Regions from separate parts of the Cupriavidus sp. USMAA2-4 genome, predicted to be linked through region 2. Evidence: predicted binding sites of a transcription regulator. Region 2 holds the regulator's gene; the other holds the start of a gene.

Region 1 (8,992 bases), 1.4 Mb from region 2:
CAGCGTCGGTTTCGATGGGGGTCATGGGTGCCCGGTTGCCTATGGGTTCGGTCGGTTCGGTCGGTTCGGCCGGTGCGGTCCGCGCGGAACGGGCGGCGGCATCGGCCGCCGGCGCGGTCGCCGCGAAACGTTCAGTTGCTGCGGCCTGGACCGGCTTGCGCGCATGCGCCGGAGAAGGAAGCCGCCTCGCTCACATAACCGACCTCCTCCTCGAACCACCCCCGCAGAAGCGAAGCCGACGGCACGCCGCGGCCAAGCGGCGCCGGAACGGGAACCGCTTGCGCACGGGATGAGACCAGCCTCAGCACGACGGCACCACGGCGCCTTGCCTGTTCACTCATACGATTCCTTTCATTGGCTTGTACCGACCGGCAGGCGGGCGGCGGGCAGCGACACGACGCCCGCGAGCATCACGGCGCCGGCCGGGCCGGGTAGTTGGAGTACAAGGGTACCCCTGGCCACCGGCCCGCAATCGAATGAAAAGACATGGGAATTGACGCAAGCTTGCGTTTGCCGGCCGGAGCGTGGATAGCGCACGCCCCGTGCCCGGGCGGCCGGGCGGACAACGGCCTGCCCGGGTGACATCCGGCCGGGCAGCCGCCGAAAGGCGGCGAAAGGCGGCGATCGAGGCGGACCTGGCCGGTGACCGCTGATCCGCGGCCGGCGGTGAACGCTATCCGGCAGCTATCCGGCAGCTATCGGACAGCAACTCCGCAACTACTCGGCAACCGCGGCGGAACTGCCGGCGGAGCCGCGCAGCGCGGCTTCGGGCAGGCGGGCCACCAGGAAGGGCGACAGCAGCGAGGCCGCCGCGCTGAGCAGGAACAGGGTGCGGAAGGCCTGCTCAGCGGCCTGGCGCACGGCGGCCGCGTCGCCGTCGCCGGCCCCGGACATGGCGCGATGGAACATGCTCATCAGCACGTCTTCGCCCCCCTTGAGTTCGGCCACTCCCACCCCGCTATGGCGCAGCAGGGCGATCAGGATGGTGGTCAGCACGGCCACGCCCACGGCGCCGCCGAGCATGCGCGAGAAGGCCGTCAACGCGGTCGCCACGCCGACCTGGCTGGGCGGCACGGCGTTCTGCGTGGCCACCAGGGCGCTGGGCAGCTGCAGGCCGATGGCCAGCCCCAGCGCACTCATCACCAGCGCGCACAGCCAGGTGGTGCGCGGGTCGACGAAGGCCAGCGCCAGGATGGCCACCGGCGCAACCAGCGCCCCCACCAGCTGCAGCGGCTTGTACCGTCCGCTCCAGGACATCAGGCGACCGGAGATGAAGGCGCCGAAGGGGATCGCCAGCGTCAGCGGCACCAGGCGCAGCGCCGCGGTATCGGCGTGGGCGCCGCCCACCACCTGGAAGCGCAGCGGCAGCAGCACCGACATGGCGATCAGCTGGAAGAAGCACAGGAACAGCGTCACGCAGCAGATCGCCACCGTCGGCACCCCCATCATGCCCAGCGGGATCATCGGATCGGTGGCGCGGCGCTCCTGCCACAGGAACAGCGCCAGCCCGAGCACGCCGGCCAGCAGCAGTGCCAGCGAGGCCGGCGCGGTGGCGGCCTGGCCCTGGCCCAGGCGCGTCAGGAACACCAGCAGCCCGCTCAGGCCGCCGCCGAACAGCAGCGCGCCCAGGTAGTCGATGCGGTGGCGGCGCCCGCCCGCGGGCAGGTGGCGCAGCGCACGGCGCACCACCACCAGCGCCAGCAGGGACAGCGGCAGGTTGATCCAGAAGATCCAGCGCCAGGACAGGTAGTGGGCCAGGTAGCCGCCGATCACCGGGCCGGCCATGCTGGCCACCGCCCACACGCCGCTGACATAACCCTGGTAGCGGCCGCGCTCGCGCAGCGGCACGACGTCGGCGATGGTCGCCTGCGAGACCGAGATCAGGCCGCCGCCGCCGAGGCCCTGCAGGATGCGGGCAAGGATCAGCTGCGGCATGGTCTGCGCCATGGCGCAGGCCAGCGAGGCCAGCAGGAACAGCGCGATGGCGAAGGTCAGCACCGAACGCCGGCCCAGCAGGTCCGACAGCTTGCCGTAGATCGGCGTCACCACGGTGGAGGCGACCAGGTAGGCGGAAATGACCCAGGCCATCACCTCGAAGCCGTTCAGCTGCATGGCGATCTCGGGCAGCACCACGGCGACGATGGACTGCTCCAGCGCGCCCAGCAGGATCGCCAGCATCAGGCCGAAGATCACCTGCATGACCGGCACGCCGGGCGGCGCAGCGGACGAGGGTGCGAGGGAAGGCGAAGCGGAGGCAGGCGCGGCGGCGCCGCCCTGGGCGGACGGCGTGTCGGGGGGACGGACTGTCATGTCGGGAGAGTGCGGCACGGCCGGCCGCGCGGCGAAGCGCGTGAAGACGCGCCGTGAGCCATGCCGCGCCCTGCTGCCCCGGCCGTTGCTGCTGTTTTTTGTGTTGGGGGCAAGCGAAGCCGGTATTGTAGGCTGAAGCCGGCCGCGCTGCCGGCCGCAGCATGGGGCGGCGGGGCCGGCGCGCGGCTGGAAGCTCGGCTAGAAGCTCTCCCAGTCCCCGCTGGCATGCTCCACACTGGCGGCCCGCCGTGGCGCCTGCGCCACCGGCCGGCCGGCGGCGGGGCGCGATGCCTCGCGCCTGGCCGCTGGCAGCACACCATCCTGCGGCTTGCGCGTCACCGGTGGGCGGGCCTTGCTGGGCAGCACCGGCTGGCGGGCCGGCTCAGCGGCGGCGAAGGCCGCTTCGCTCCCGGTCCTGGCGGCCCTGGCGGACCCGGTGGCCCTGGGAGGCTGGGGGGGCTTGCCGGCCGTTGCGCCCGCATTCGCTCGCGCACGCGCGGGAATCGCCGGGGCGGCGGCCGGGCGCGCCACGGCGGCCCGGCGCGGCGCCGCCGGGGCCGGCGCGGGATCCTGGCGGGTCCATGCGGACGCGGCCAACGCGGATGGCGTGGACGGCGTAGATGGCGCCGCGACCGATACCGGCGCCGCCGGCGCGGCACCGACCTCGAAGCGAGAGGCCTCGTCGACCAGCCGCGCCGCCTGCCCCTTCAGGCTGTCGGCCGCCGCCGCGGCCTGCTCCACCAGCGCGGCATTCTGCTGCGTCACGCTTTCCATCTGCGCCACGGCGCGGTTGATCTGCTCGATACCCGATGACTGCTCCTGGGTGGCGGCCGAGATCTCGCCCATGATGTCGGTCACGCGGCGCACCGACGCCACGATCTCGTCCATGGTGCGGCCGGCATGCTCGACCTGGCGCGCACCGTCGTCCACCTGGCGCCCCGATGCCGTGATCAGCTCGCCGATCTCCTTGGCCGCGGCCGCGGAGCGCTGCGCCAGGCTGCGGACTTCGGATGCCACCACGGCGAAGCCGCGGCCCTGCTCGCCGGCGCGCGCGGCCTCGACCGCGGCGTTCAGCGCCAGGATGTTGGTCTGGAAGGCGATGCCCTCGATCACGCCGATGATCTCGGTCACGCGCGCCGAGGATTGCGAGATGCTCTGCATGGTCTGCACCACCGCGCGTACCGCCTGCCCGCCGGCGTCCGCCACTGCCGACGCGCCGACGGCCAGCTGGTTGGCCTGGTTGGCGTGGTCGGCGTTCTGCCGCACGGTGGAGGTCAACTGCTCCATCGAGGCGGCAGTCTGCTGCAGCGAGGCGGCCTGCTCCTCGGTGCGCTGGGACAGGTCGGTATTGCCGCGCGAGATCTCGTCAGTGGCGGCACCGATCGAGGCCGAGGCGCCCTGCACCCCGCGCGCCAGCGCCGACAATTGGCCGAAGGCACGATTCAGCGCCTCCAGCATGCGGCCCAGTTCGTCGCGCCCGTGCCGGGAGACGGAATGGTTCAGCCGCCCCTGGGCCAGCGCCTCGGCGGCCGCCAGCGCCTCGCGCGCGGCCGCGGTGATGGAACGCGTGATGGCGACCCCGGCCACCACCGCCAGCAGCACCGCCACCAGCGTCAGGCCGGCCAGCAGGTTGCGCGCGGTCGCATAGCTGGTATCGGCATCCCGCAAGGCGCTCACGGCCAGTTCGCGGCCGGTCGCGGCGAGTCCGTTGAGCTGCTCGAAGTAGGGTGCCTGGGCAGCCGGCAGCGTCGCCACCAGCGATGCCCGCGCCCCGGCGAACTCGCCGGAGCGCAACTGCCTCAGCACCATGTCGAGCTGGCCGTTGTAAGTGTCACGCGCCGACTTCAAGGCACGCATGCGTTCCTGCACCTCCGGCCTGCCGCTGGCATTGAGCACGCGATCGAGCTCGTCCAGCGTGGCGGACATCTGCTGGCGCAGGACATCGATCTGATTACCATTGCGCTCCACCGCCGTGGGATCCTCGCTCAGCGTGGCATCGCGCACCATCACCCCGATGGTCAGCGCCGACTCCTTGACCCGGTCCAGGTCCAGCACCTTGAACAAGCGCTGCTCGACAGTCTGGTGCATGGATACATTCAGCGCATGCAGGGAAAACGCCCCGACCAGCGCGACCGCCACCAGCAGTACCGCCACCAGCGCGAAAGCCCCCGACAAGCGGAAGCCGATGCCGACATTGCGCAAACGCATCTGCTCAATCCTCCTCGATCCTCGGTCTCTACGTTATGAACGCACACGCGCCGGCATGGCCCCGCAAGGCAGACGCCGACGCAAGCGGCGCTAACGGCCGCGCCATGCGCCACCTTGAGCGGAAAAACGAATAGAGGGGGAAAGCGCCGCCTGTTCCGCCAATGGGCAGGACAGCGCGGCGCGTCTAATACAGATGAGGTACCCCGGACAACGCCGGAAGCAGGACATCGCGGCTCCGGCCGCGATGTATCCATGCAGAGGGCCAAAAAAAGAAGCCCACGCGCGGGGTGCTCGTAGGCTTTCGAGGACTGCCAAGAGCCGAACGGCTCTGCTGTGAATATAAACGCGCTTACATGAGGTGTAAATCCTGCTTCCATCAGGGAAACCCCGGATGGCGCAGGTGTAGCTTCTGCCACTTTTTTGTGAACGGAAGGATGACGCGCACCTCTTGCCAGCGCAAAGAAGACGCCCCCTCCCGGCCGCCAAGCCTTGCAGCGACGTGGTCCGGGAGTCATGCGCCAGAACCGGCAGTCCGGCACCGGAAGATACCAGCAGATAACATTTCACGGTTCTCACGCTGCGTTTTAGAGGTAAACCTCTAAATGACGAGAGTGAGGACTGAGTCAATCTCCGAAAAACTTTGTTACTCTCGCCGGCTGAAGTGTTCCCCTTCTCTCCTGGCGACACCTCTCGGCCCCAGCCGCAGGGCAGCCCAGCGTCCCGCAACGGACCCTGCCCGATGCGCGCCGAGACGGTCAGCCCCTGCGGCCCTTGCGCCGGCACCGAGAGCGAATGTTTCATCCCTCGCCGCCATCGGGTTGCCGCGGTTTCCGCCCTGCTCTCGCCCGCAGCGAAGCCTGGAACCGATCCCCGAAGCGTAGTCAGCCGCCAGGACCCGTTCGGGCTCTTCCGGAGAAGCCGTGCACAAGAAGGTAACCAGGCCAACCCGCAGCAAGCGAAAACTGCAGTCGCTCCATTACGCCGCGCACTACGGTACGCACTCGCCGGTCGTCGTCCATCTCTCCAACGGCGTCCGCCTGCAGGGCCTGGTGCTGCGCATGGACGACTACGTGCTGCTGCTGGGCAAGCATGTACAAGACCAGCAGCCGCAGGTGGTATACAAGCACGCCATTTCCTGGGTGATGCCGGCCGCCGCCGCCAACTCTCCCTTCGATGCCCACCGGGACGAGGCCATCAACTCGCCCGAGTTCGTCGATCTCTTCATTCCACGCGGCCGCCGGCGGGGCTAGTTCCCTGCCCGCCGGGCTCCGGAATGCCCCGCTTGCAGATTCGACGCGAAGATCACTCTAAATCTTCTTCCCGCCCTGTCGATAACCCTTGCAACGGAGGCACCACTGATCCTGCAACGCAGGTGGCCAACGTTACGGCACCCGCCGGAATGTGCATATATCACTGGAAATAGGAGCCCACCATGTCAATGGTCATCAATACCAACGTGTTGTCTCTGATGACTCAGAACAACCTGAATGCGTCGCAGTCGAACCTGAGCACTGCGATCCAGCGCCTGTCGTCGGGCCTGCGCATCAACAGCGCCAGCGATGACGCCGCCGGCATGGCCATCGCCGACCGCATGACGTCGAACATCAACGGCATGACGCAAGCGCAGCAGAACGCCAACGACGGCATCTCGCTGGCCCAGACCACCGGTGGCGCCCTGAGCTCGATCACCGACAACCTGCAACGTATCCGCCAACTGACGGTGCAAGCGCAGAACGGCACGAACTCGGCTTCGGACCTGCAATCGATCCAGGACGAAATCACCCAGCGCCTGCAAGAAATCGACCGCACCTCGCAACAGACCCAGTTCAACGGCATCGCCGTGCTGTCGTCCAAGGCCAGCGCAGTCAGCATCCAGGTCGGTGCCAACGACGGCCAGACCATCTCGATCGGCCTGCAGGAAACCAGCACCAAGACCCTGAACCTGACCGGCTTCAGCGTGGCCGGCCAGCAGAACGCCGCCGCCAGCCAGACCGACCTGCAGAACGCCGTCGCCGCCGGCACCGCCGTGCAGGACGCCAACAACAAGAACCTGTACCAGGTCACCACCAAGAACGTGTTCGCGACCTCGGCACAAGTGCTGTCGAACCTGAAGGATGGCGACACCGTTGCAGTGGCAGGCGGCAACACCTACACCTACAACGCAAGCGCCGGCAACTTCAGCTACACGGTCAACACCACCTCGGGTAACGTTGCCGCGCTGGCCAACTCGCAGAAGCCGGCCTTCGGCCAGGCCACCGGCACGTACACCAACCAGACCGGCGCGACCGTGCAGTTCAAGGTCGACAGCTCGGGCAAGCTGACCGCCGCCGACGGCACCACCACGCTGTACGACGACGGCTCGGGCAACCTGACCACCAACAACACGACCGGTTCGTACGCCCAGGCCACGCTGGCATCGACCTTCACCGCCGCGTCGGGCGCCGCTGCCGGCAAGGCAACCATCTCGATCAACGGCACCACCTACAGCTCGGATGGCGCCAACGGCCTGAACAACACCGCCACCGCGACGAGCAGCGACGTGCAAGCGGCCATCCTGGCCGGCGGCTCGGGCAATGCCACCACGGTCACCCTGGGCAAGACCAGCGGCCTGAGCACCACGGTCAAGATCGACGGCGCCAGCGGCAAGACCGACGGTGCCAACGGCGCGACCTCCCAGTACATCGACGCTAACGGCGGCCTGACCAACACCGCCAGCTACACCACCAACTACCTGGTCGACTCGACCACGGGCAAGGTGAGCGTCGCTGCCAACAACGCCAGCACGGTTGCGGCAAACGATCCGAACATCAACGCCAAGGTCGGCCAGACCGCCTACGTGGATGCTTCGACCAACGCCTTCACCACCGCCGCTCAGTCGTCCACCGGCGCTTCGACGGCCGACCCGCTGACCGCCATCGACAAGGCCCTGGCCGCAGTCGACAAGCTGGCTTCGAGCCTGGGCGCGGTGCAGAACCGCCTGTCCTCGGCCCTGACGAACCTGGGTACCAGCATCACCAACATGAGCTCGGCCCGTTCGAACATCCAGGATGCCAACTACGCGACGGAAGTGTCGGCGATGACCCGTTCCAACATCCTGCAACAAGCCGGTACCTCGGTGCTGGCCCAGGCGAACCAGTCGTCGCAAAGCGTGCTGAAGCTGCTGCAGTAAGCTGAAGCCCCGCCAGCGCGGGGCCGGACGCCAGTCCGGCCCCGCGCGGGAGCATTTCCGCAGGGCTCCGGCCCTGCGAAAGTCCTTCCTTTCCTGATGGGTTCGGCCAAGCCAGGAACACCCCATGACGACCACCTCCTCGACCTCCAGCAGCTCCAGCCCCCTGATCACGTCACTCGGGGTCGGCTCCGGCCTGGACCTGAGCACCCTGCTGACCCAGCTGACCACGGCCGCGCAGACGCCGCTGACGCAGATCAAGAACCAGGAGACGGCCTACCAGACCAAGCTGTCCGCCTATGGCCAGCTGCAGAGCATGCTGACCGCCTTCCAGACCACGGCGCAGCAGCTCTCCAAGCCGAGCTTCTTCAATTCCACCACTGCCACCTCCAGCAATGCCGGCACGGTGGGCGCGACCTCCAGCACGAGCGCGGTGGCAGGCAGCTATGCGGTCAACGTGACGCAGCTCGCGCAAGCCCAGTCGCTGGTCAGTACCGGCCAGGCCAGCCAGACGGCCAGCACCATGACCGGCACCATCCACATCAACCTGGGCACCATCTCCGATCCGAACAACACGCTCAGCAACGGCGTCTACGGCAATGGCACGACCTTCGCCGCCAAATCGGGATCGAGCGGCGTCGACATCACGATCGACAGCAGCAACAACACGCTGCAGGGCATCGCCGGTGCCATCAACAAGGCCAACGCCGGCGTCACCGCCAGCATCATCAACGACGGCTCGGGCACGCCCTACCGCCTGGTGCTGACTTCGAACGCGACCGGCGCCAACAGCAGCATGCAGATCACGACGAGCAACGAGTCCGGCAGCGGCGCCTCGCTGTCGTCCCTGCTCGGCTATGACCCCACCGGGGGCAGCGCGCAGAACATGCAGCAGGTGGTGGCCGGGCAGAACGCGAAGATGACGGTCAACAACATCGCGATCCAGAGCGCCAGCAACAGCGTCACCGATGCCATCCAGGGCGTGACCTTGTCGCTGTCGCAGACCGGCGCGTCGACCGTGGCGGTGAAGCAGGACACCAAGACGATCGAAACCGGCGTGCAGTCCTTCGTCACCGCCTACAACAACCTGCAGAGCACCATCACCAGCCTGTCGGCCTATGACGCCAGCACCAAGACGGCCCAGCCGCTGACCGGCGACTCCACGCTGCAGGTGCTGCAGCAGCAACTGCGCTCGGTGCTCAACGCCGCGCAGAGCGGCAGCGGCAGCGGCGCAAACGCGATCAAGACGCTGGCCCAGGCCGGCGTCACCTTCCAGAAGGACGGCACGCTGTCTTTCGACTCCACCAC
Region 2 (8,992 bases):
CAGCGGCGATACCGTGGTACTGCAGCAATAGGCGCGGCAAAGCGACCGGCCGGGCGGCCGGGTACGCGGCGCAGCGGCGGGATGGCGTGCGACAATGCGGGCTTGCGATGCCCATGCGGCAAGGCGGCCCTAAAGTTTGCGGCCGGGCGTCCGATATGCATGTGGAACCCAGCAAGGAACAGTCGTGAAGATCAATCAGTCCACTTCGTCCAGGACCGGCGCCCCCGCCGAAGGCACGGCGCGCGCCACCACGGCCCCCGCTCCCGCCCCGGCCACGGCAGCCGAGGTGCAGACCAGCCCCCTGAGCGCCCAGGTCCGCCAGATCGGCGCCAGCCTGAGCCAGGATAGCGACAACGACATCGACACGGCCCGCGTGGAGGAAATCCGCCAGGCCATCGTCGAAGGCCGGATCAAGATCGATCCGAGCAAGATTGCCGACGGTCTGCTCGCCACGCTGCGCGAGCTGAACCAGGGCCAGTAAGCGGTCCGCGGCAGGAACCCAGCAGCGAGCCGAGAGCGAACGGCATAGAGCGCCGCGCGTGGAGAAACCATGAGCCTGCCCCTGATCCAGATCCTGCATCGCGAAACCGAAGCCGTGAAGGCATTCGCCGAGGCCCTGGCCGACGAACGCGAAGTGATGAAGAGCGGCGACGCGCAGGCGCTCGGCGCGGTGCTGGACCGCAAGACGGCGCTGGCCTCCGCGCTGGCCGAACTGGGCGCCGCGCGCGAAGCGCAGATGGCCGCCGCCGGCTTGCGCGCCGGCCCGAACGGCATGCTGGTCGGCCTGCGCATCGACCCCGCCGTGCATCAGGCCTGGCGCACCCTGCGCCTGGCCGCGCTCGGCGCGCACCAGGCAAGCACGCTGAATTCGGCGGTCATCGCCACCCATCTCGAACACACGCGCGCGGCCATCCAGGTACTGCGCCAGCGCGGCATCGATGCCGGCCTCTACGGCCGCGACGGCCGCACCCAGAACGCGGCATCCGGCCTGAGCCTGGCGCGCGGCTGAGGCCACTGCGGCGGCTGGGACTGGCGCGCGCTCGCAGCGCCCCGCTCGGGCTGGTGACATGGCCGCGCGACGATGGTCGCACGATCGCCCCTCGCTACCGCGCCGTCCGGCGCCGCCATCCTCTTCCTTGAACTGAACTGAACTGAGCTGAGCTGAACCGAGCCGGATCGGCCGAGGACGGCGTCGCGGGTGTCGCCGCAGCGGCGGCGGAACATCGCCGCCGGCCGCAGCGGCGGCGGACCGCTCTCAACGATCAGCGATAGTCGACGATGACCTGGTTGGCGCGCCCCTGCAGCACGGGCGCCAGCGCGCCACGCCCGGGTGCCAGGAAAGCAAAGGTGAAATCCTGTGCGGCGGCATCGCCGCGGAATGCCTCGGTGTGGCCTTGCGCCGCCGGCAACAGCACGCATCGGCTGCCATTGCACAGGTAGACCTGGAGATCATGCGGCGGCACGCCGCTGAAGGTGTACTGCCAGCGCACGGATGTCACCTTGCCGGTCGCCAGCGCCGGCATCGCGCCGGGCCGCAGCGCAGGCGACAGTATGCGCATCCCGCGCACGGACAGCATCGGCCCCTGCACCACGCTCTGCCAGGCATGACCGGGACCTCCCTCGTCCGCCCGGACTGGCGGGACGGCGGTCGCCAGGCCGAGTGCGGCGACGCCCGTCGCAACGCATGCCTGCACGCGCGGCGCGGCGCGGCCGGGCCCTCGCATCAGAGCAGTCCCCGCAGCTGGCCACGCAGGCGCGCGATGGCCTGGCCGCGGATCTGGCAGACACGCGACTCGGTCACGTCCAGCACGGCGCCGATCTCGCGCAGGTTCAGCTCCTGGTCGTAGCACAGCGACAGCACCAGCTTCTCCCGCTCGGGCAGGCGCTCGATGGCGCGGATCAGCGCTTCGCGCATGCCGCTCTCCATCAGCACCATCAGCGGGTCGCTGTCTTCGTTGACGCCGAGGTGGCGCTCGAGGAAATCCTCTTCGCCGGAGCGCTCGAAGTCCTCGTAATGCAGCAGCTGGCAGCCGTGCACTTCGTTGAGCAGCAGCTGGTACTCCGGCAACGGCATCTCGAGATGCTCGGCCACTTCGGAATCGAGGGGCGTGCGGCCAAGCTTCTGCTCCAGGCTGCGTATGGCCCGCTCGATGCGGCGGGTGAACTGGCGCAGGCTGCGCGACTGCCAGTCGTTGGCGCGCACCTCGTCGAGCATGGCGCCGCGGATGCGCTGGCTGGCATAGGTCTCGAAGCGCGCGCCGTGCGTGTCTTCGTAGCGCTTGGCCGCGTCCAGCAGGCCGATCATGCCGGCCTGGATCAGGTCGTCGAGCTGCACGCTGGCCGGCAGCTTGGCCGCCAGTTGCAAGGCGATGCGGCGCACCAGCGATGCGTGTGCCTTGACCAGATCCGTCTGTTCGAGCTTTCCCTGAACGGTGTACATGGTGGGACTCTCGTGGCTTCTAGAGCGCAGCGCCGGCCGCGCGCGTACCGTGCAGGGACCGGGGCCCGATGGCTTGGGCCCGGTCGATGGCCTGGGGGAACGATACGTGCGGCATCGGCGTCAATGAATGCGTGGGCTGGTCGGAGGCGTCGCCGAGGCGACGCCGGGGAAGGTGGTGGACGCGGCGCGCATGGGCCACGCGCCGATGCTGCTGGCGATGCGGCGCAAGGCCATCGTCGCCGGTGCGGCGGGGTAGGCATCGACCACGCCGCGACCCAGCTGCTCGCTCTGCCTGACCAGCGGATCGAGCGGCAGATAGCCGGCCCACGAGGCCTCGATGCCGAGATACTGGCTGGCGGTGCGGGCCAGGTTGCCGGCCACCGCGCCGGCGATGCCCTCGCCCGCCGCCGCATTGACGACGAGCTGGAAATGGCGGATGGCGTAGCGGTGATGCAGTTGCTTGATGCGCGCGTAGGCCGCGGTGATCGAGGCCGCCTCGGGGCGCATCACCACCAGCAGGTTGTGCGCGGCGCCGGCCAGCGCCGACAGCGTCCCCTGGCCGTCGGCGCGGGCATCGGCCAGCACGGTGCGGAAGGCGCCGAAGGTGCCCGGCAGGCCGCCGCCGGCCGGGCCGGCAGCGCCCGCGGGCAGCACGGCGACACCGCTGGGCCCGGCGGCACCGAGCGCCTGGTCGAGCGTCGCCTGTGCGGCCAGCACCTGGGCCAGCGTGCCGCGCGGCGCGGCTCCGGCCAGGTGCGCGGCGCGCGCGCCCGGGGCATCCTCGTCGACCAGCAGGACGCGCTCGCCCTGCATGGCCAGCGCGCTGGCCAGTCCGAGCGCGACCGTCGTGGCGCCGGCCCCCGGCTCGCTGGCTACCACGGCGATGTGCCGTGTGGCGCGCGGCGCCAGCAGGCGCCGCAGCCCCTCGGCCTGATCGGTTGCCAGAGTGTGCACAGACCTACTCTCCTACGGATTCCAGTTGTTGCTCGGCAGCGGACGTATCCGCACGGACCGGGTCCGCCGCAGCGGCACGGTTTGCGCGCACGGGATAGCCCTCCAGCACGTCCAGCAGCGCCAGCAGGCGCGCCAGGCCTTCGACCAGCGCCTGGCCCGGCGCCGCTTGCGCGGCCTTGCCCGCGGCGCGGCCGGCCAGGCGCGAGAGGAAGCCGGCCGCCACGGCGCCCGGCTCGCATTCGAGACGCAGGGCGGTCAGGCCGGCCTGCAGCGCCATCAGCGCGGCGCGGCATTGCGCCTCGTCCGCGGCCGGCACGGCGCCGCGGGCAAGATGGTCGAGCGCGTGGCGCAGCGTGCGGAAGCGTGCCTCGGCGGCCAGTGCCCAGCGCGCCCACTGCGCCAGCCGCGCGGATTCATCGGCCAGGGCGGGGTCGCACAGCAGATAGCTGGTGTCCAGCAGGCGGCCGCTGTCGCGCTCCACCAGGCGGGAAACCAGCAGGCAGGCATCGGTGCCGCCGTCGGCATTGCCGCGGCCGGCACGGCGCTGCAGCGGACCGTCGGGCACCCGCACCGGCACCTGGGCCAGCCATTGCACGGCATCGCAGCCCTGCTCATGGAGTTCGCCCACGGCATGGAAGGTCAGCGTTTCGGCCAGGGCCTCGACCTTCCAGGCCGTGCCTCCGCTGAGCATGCGCGCGCCCTTGCGGGCCCGCGCCAGCCAGCGTTCGCCGCCTTGCTGCCAGCGCGCCAGCACGGCCGGAGCCGGCAGCGCATCGACCATGTTGACGACCGTACGCGTGGCCGCCAGCGCGGCGCGCAGCGTGGCGGCCTCGGTTTCGCCGCTGCCGTTGCGTGCACCGCTCACGGCGGCGGCCAGCGGGAAGCCGTCGCGATCCGACAGCCACAGGGTCGTCTGAACATGGTGCGGGGCCCGGCGCCCGCCAGCCGCGAACTGGGCGGTGGCGGACAGCGCCAGCACATGGCGATCGCAGCCGCGACCGAGGTCGCGGCAGGCAGCTTCGCGCACCTGCTGCGCGACGCTGCGCAGCGATGCGGCGTCGTCGTCGCGCTGCTGCCACAGCGCGCGCAGCAGCGGAAAACCCTGCGTACCGGCATCGAGCTCGGCCACGCAGGCACCGACCGCATCGGCACTGTCGCTCAGCGAGCGCAGCATGTCCTCGGCGGCGGGACCGCGCTGCGCCTCGGCATCCTCGAGGGCGCCGGCCTGGCGGCGGGCCACGTCCGCATCGGCGAAGACCGAGCCGCGGCGGGGCGTCAGGAAGGCGCGCTCGACCAGGGCCGGCGCCTGCGCCAGCTCCAGGTGCTCGGGCACGCGCTGGCCGGTGGAGGCGTAGAACACCGGCAGGCGGTGGCGGATGACGACGTCGAGCACCGATCCCAGGTGCGTGGCTTCGTCCAGCTTGGTGATGATGCAGCCGTCCAGGCCGCAGCCGGGCTCACCGCCGAGACCGGCGTCCTGCCGGTAGGCGTGCACCACCTCGTTGAGCGTATCGCCGTGGCTGGCGCCATTGAGCAGCAGCACGCGCTGCACCGGTGCCTGCACGCCGGCCAGCATGGCGATCTGTTCGGACAGGTTGCGGTCACGCTGGCTCATGCCGACCGTGTCGACGATGACCAGGTGCTTGTCGGCCAGCGCGTTCAGCGCGAAGCGCAGGTCGGCCGCATCCTTCACCGCGTGCACGGGCACGCCGAGGATGTCGCCATAGATGCGCAGCTGCTCGTGCGCGCCGATACGGAAGCTGTCGGTGGTCAGCAACGCCAGCCGCTCCGGACCGTGCTTGAGCACGAAGCGCGCGGCGAGCTTGGCGGTGGTGGTGGTCTTGCCGACGCCGGTCGGCCCGATCAGCGCGAGCACGCCGCCCTGGGCGAAGAGTGCTTCCTCATCGGCCAGCACCTGCACCTTGCGCGCCAGCTCCTGGCGGATCCAGGCCATCGCCGACTGGCGGTCGTGACCGACCGGCAGGTGCGCCAGCAGCGTGCGCGCGAGCTGCCCGGAGAAGCCCGCGCCGGCCAGCCAGGTGAAGAGCGACTCGCGCAGCGGGTCGCCCGTCGCCACCGGCACGTTGCCCATGCCGGCGAACTGGCGCTCGATCAGCGCGCGCATCGACTTGAGCTCGCCGCGCAGCTCGCCCATCTCGGCCTCGTCGTCGCGCGCCGGTGCGGGCGGCACATAGAGCTGGGCGCTGCTGGAGATGGCGCCGACATCGGTGTCGCGCATGGCGACGATCTCGACGCCGCCATCGACGGTCCGGTTGGACAGCACCACCGCGTCAGGCCCCATCGCCTCGCGCACGCGCCGCAGGGCCTCGCGGCCATTGGCCGCCACGAATTTCGCTACGCTCATCGCGCCTTCCTCATGCTGCACCGCCGATCACGGCGGTGATCCTGATGTTTCGGTTGTCGGGGACCTCGGCATGCGACAGCACCTTGAGCTGCGGCAGCGTACGCCGGAGGAAACGAGCCAGCAGCGCCCGCAGCGGCGGCGGCACCAGCAGCACGGGTGTGTAGCCCATCTGCTCCTGCCGCTCCACGCAGGCACGCGATTGCTGCAGCAGGGCGTCCGCCAGGCCGGGCTCTAGGCCCCCGCCGCTGTTCAGCACCTGGGTCAGCACGCGCTCCAGGCCGGCTTCGAGGCCGACCACCTGCATTTCCGCCCCGTTCGGGTACAGCTGCTGCGTGATGGCGCGGCCCAGCGCCACGCGCACCAGCTCGGTCAGCTCGCTGGGCTCGCTGATCTTGGGCGCGTGCTCCGCCACCACGTCCAGGATGGTGCGCATGTCGCGGATGGGTACCCCCTCCTCCAGCAGGTTCTGCAGGACCTTCTGCAGGCCGGTCAGCGAGATGGTCTTCGGCACCAGGTCCTCGGTCAGCTTCGGCGATTCCTTGGCGATGCGGTCGAGCAGCTGCTGCACTTCCTGGCGGCCCAGCAGTTCGGCCGCGTGCATCTGGATCAGGTGGTTCAGGTGGGTCGCCACCACGGTGCTGGCATCGACCACCGTGTAACCGAAGGCCTGCGCGCGCTCCTTGTGCGCGGCGTCGATCCACACGGCCGGCAGCCCGAAGGCCGGATCGCGCGTCTCGGCGCCCGGCAGGGTGCCGCTGACCTGGCCGGGGTTGATCGCCATCCACTGCCCCGGCGCCGCTTCGCCGCTGCCGATCTCCACGCCCTTGAGCGTGATGCGGTAGGCGTTGGGCTTGAGTTCGAGGTTGTCGCGGATATGGACCACCGGCACCAGGAAGCCGATCTCCTGCGCCATCTTCTTGCGGATGCTCTTGATGCGGCCGAGCAGCTCGCCGTTCTGCGCGCGGTCCACCAGCGGGATCAGTCGGTAGCCGACTTCCATGCCCAGGGGATCGACCATGGTGACGTCGTCCCAGGTCGCCTCGGTGGATTCCGGCTGCGCCTGCGCGGGGCGCGACTCGCCCTTCTTGCTGGCCTGCGCGTCGGCCTGCTGGCGCTGCGCCAGGTAGCGCCCGAACCAGATCAGGCCGGCGCCGAACAGCAGGAAGGCGATGTGCGGCATGCCCGGGATCACGCCCAGCAGGCCGATGATGGCGCCCGTGATATAGAGCACGCGCGGATTGGAGAACAGCTGGCCGGTCAGCTGCTGGCCGACGTCTTCGTCGTTCGACACGCGCGAGACGATGACACCGGCTGCAGTGGAGATCACCAGCGCGGGAATCTGCGCCACCAGGCCGTCGCCGATGGTCAGCAGCGTGTAGTTGCGCACGGCCGTGGCGAAGTCGAGGTCGTGCTGCACCATGCCGACCACCATGCCGGCGCCGACGTTGATGAACATGATCAGCAGGCCGGCCACGGCATCGCCGCGCACGAACTTGCTGGCACCGTCCATGGCGCCGTAGAAGTCGGCTTCCTGGGCCACCTCGGTACGGCGCTTCTTGGCGCCCTCCTCGTTGATCAGGCCCGCGTTGAGGTCGGCATCGATGGCCATCTGCTTGCCGGGCATCGAATCCAGCATGAAGCGCGCGCCCACCTCGGCAATACGGCCCGCGCCCTTGGTGATCACCATGAAGTTGATCACCACCAGGATGGCGAACACCACGATGCCCACGGCGAAGTTGCCGCCCACGAGGAAGTGGCCGAACGCCTCGATCACCTTGCCGGCGGCATCGGGGCCGCTATGGCCCTCGAGCAGCACCACGCGGGTGGAGGCGACGTTCAGCGACAGGCGCAGCAGCGTGGAAAACAGCAGCACTGCGGGAAAGGCGGCGAAATCGAGCGGCCGCTGGGTGTACATGCCCACCAGCAGCACCATGATCGACAGGGCGATGTTGAAGGTGAACAGCAGATCGAGCAGGAAGGGCGGCAGCGGCAGCACCATCATGCCCAGGATCATCACGATCAGCAGCGGGCCCGCCAGGGCTCGCATCTGGCCGGCGGTCTGCCCGCCGGGCAGCTTCAGCAAGGAGGTCAGGGCATTCATGCGCGGCTTTCCGGTACGGCGAGTTCGTCAGGCACGAGAAGGTTGCTGGGAGCCGCGGGCTGCGGTCCCTTGGAGTAGTGCCAGTGTTTCAGCTGGAAGACCCAGGCCAGCACCTCGGCCACGGCGGTGTACAGGCCGGCCGGGATTTCCTGCCCCAGTTCGACATGGCGGTGCAGCGCGCGCGCCAGCGGCGGCGCCGACAGGATGGGGACGCGATGCTCGACCGCGATCTCGCGGATGCGTGCCGCCACCAGGTCGCTGCCCTTGGCCACCACACGCGGTGCGCTCATGCGGCCTTCCTCATAGCGCAGCGCCACCGCGAAGTGGGTCGGGTTGGTCACCACCACATCGGCCTTGGGTACCTCGGACATCATGCGTCGGCGCGCGGCTTGGCGCTGCTGCTGGCGGATGCGGCCCTTGACGTGCGGATCGCCCTCGGTTTCCTTGTGTTCCTGCTTGACCTCTTCCTTGGTCATGCGCAGCTTCTTGTGGAACTGCCAGAACTGCCAGGGCACGTCCAGCCCGACCACGACCACCAGCGACAGCACGACCAGGCCGGAGCAGTACAGCACCAGTTCGAGCATGTGCAGCAGTGCTTCCTGCACCGGCACGTTCATCAACGAGATGGCCTCGGGCAGCCGGCGCCACAGCACCCAGGCTGCCACGCCGCCCACCAGCACGGATTTGGCGATCGCCTTCAGCAGCTCGGCCAGCGTCTGCATGGAGAACATGCGCCCCAGACCCTGCAAGGGCGACAGCCGGCCGAAGTTGGGCTGGAGCGACTTGGTGGAGAACATCCACCCGCCCAGCAGCAGCGGCGCGGCCAGGGCCGCCACGGTCAGCAGCGCCAGCAGGGGCATCAGGGCCAGCAGGCTGTCCCAGACCACGTTGCCGAACTGGGACAGCATGCGCGATACGTCGAAAGCGGTGGCCGGCTCGAAGCTCAGGCTGTGGCGCATGCTGGCATCGAGCCGGCGCCCAAGCGGCGCCCCGAGCGTCGACAGGCCGGCCACGCCGGCCAGCAGCATGATGAAGGTGCCGAGCTCGCGCGAACGGATCACCTGCCCCTCCTCGCGCGCCTTTTCCAGGCGCCGGGGTGTGGCGGGTTCAGTTTTCTCGAGATCGCTTTCTT

Evidence for each region. Region 2 encodes FliA, which starts transcription of late flagellar genes. Its sites were predicted from a motif close to CTAAAGTTTNNNNNNNNNNNGCCGNTA; they were not measured.
Region 1: BKK79_RS22700 (flagellin N-terminal helical domain-containing protein) is a predicted target of FliA. The motif match lies at 5,826-5,852, and genes of this name have one in related genera.

What each region holds. Positions count from the first base shown of each region.
Region 1 is NZ_CP017749.1:584,905-593,896, forward strand. Features, by position in the region: gene BKK79_RS22680 (ATP-grasp domain-containing protein) at 1-25, opposite strand, end outside; gene BKK79_RS22685 (MDR family MFS transporter) at 718-2,199, opposite strand; gene BKK79_RS42075 (methyl-accepting chemotaxis protein) at 2,509-4,518, opposite strand; gene BKK79_RS22695 (RNA chaperone Hfq) at 5,439-5,768, shown strand; gene BKK79_RS22700 (flagellin N-terminal helical domain-containing protein) at 5,951-7,687, shown strand; gene fliD (flagellar filament capping protein FliD) at 7,812-8,992, shown strand, end outside.
Region 2 is NZ_CP017749.1:2,012,909-2,021,900, reverse strand. Features, by position in the region: gene flgA (flagellar basal body P-ring formation chaperone FlgA) at 1-31, shown strand, start outside; gene flgM (flagellar biosynthesis anti-sigma factor FlgM) at 185-481, shown strand; gene BKK79_RS28950 (flagella synthesis protein FlgN) at 551-1,009, shown strand; gene BKK79_RS28945 (flagellar protein FlhE) at 1,263-1,724, opposite strand; gene BKK79_RS28940 (RNA polymerase sigma factor FliA) at 1,724-2,440, opposite strand; gene BKK79_RS28935 (MinD/ParA family ATP-binding protein) at 2,561-3,394, opposite strand; gene flhF (flagellar biosynthesis protein FlhF) at 3,399-5,759, opposite strand; gene flhA (flagellar biosynthesis protein FlhA) at 5,770-7,860, opposite strand; gene flhB (flagellar biosynthesis protein FlhB) at 7,857-8,992, opposite strand, start outside.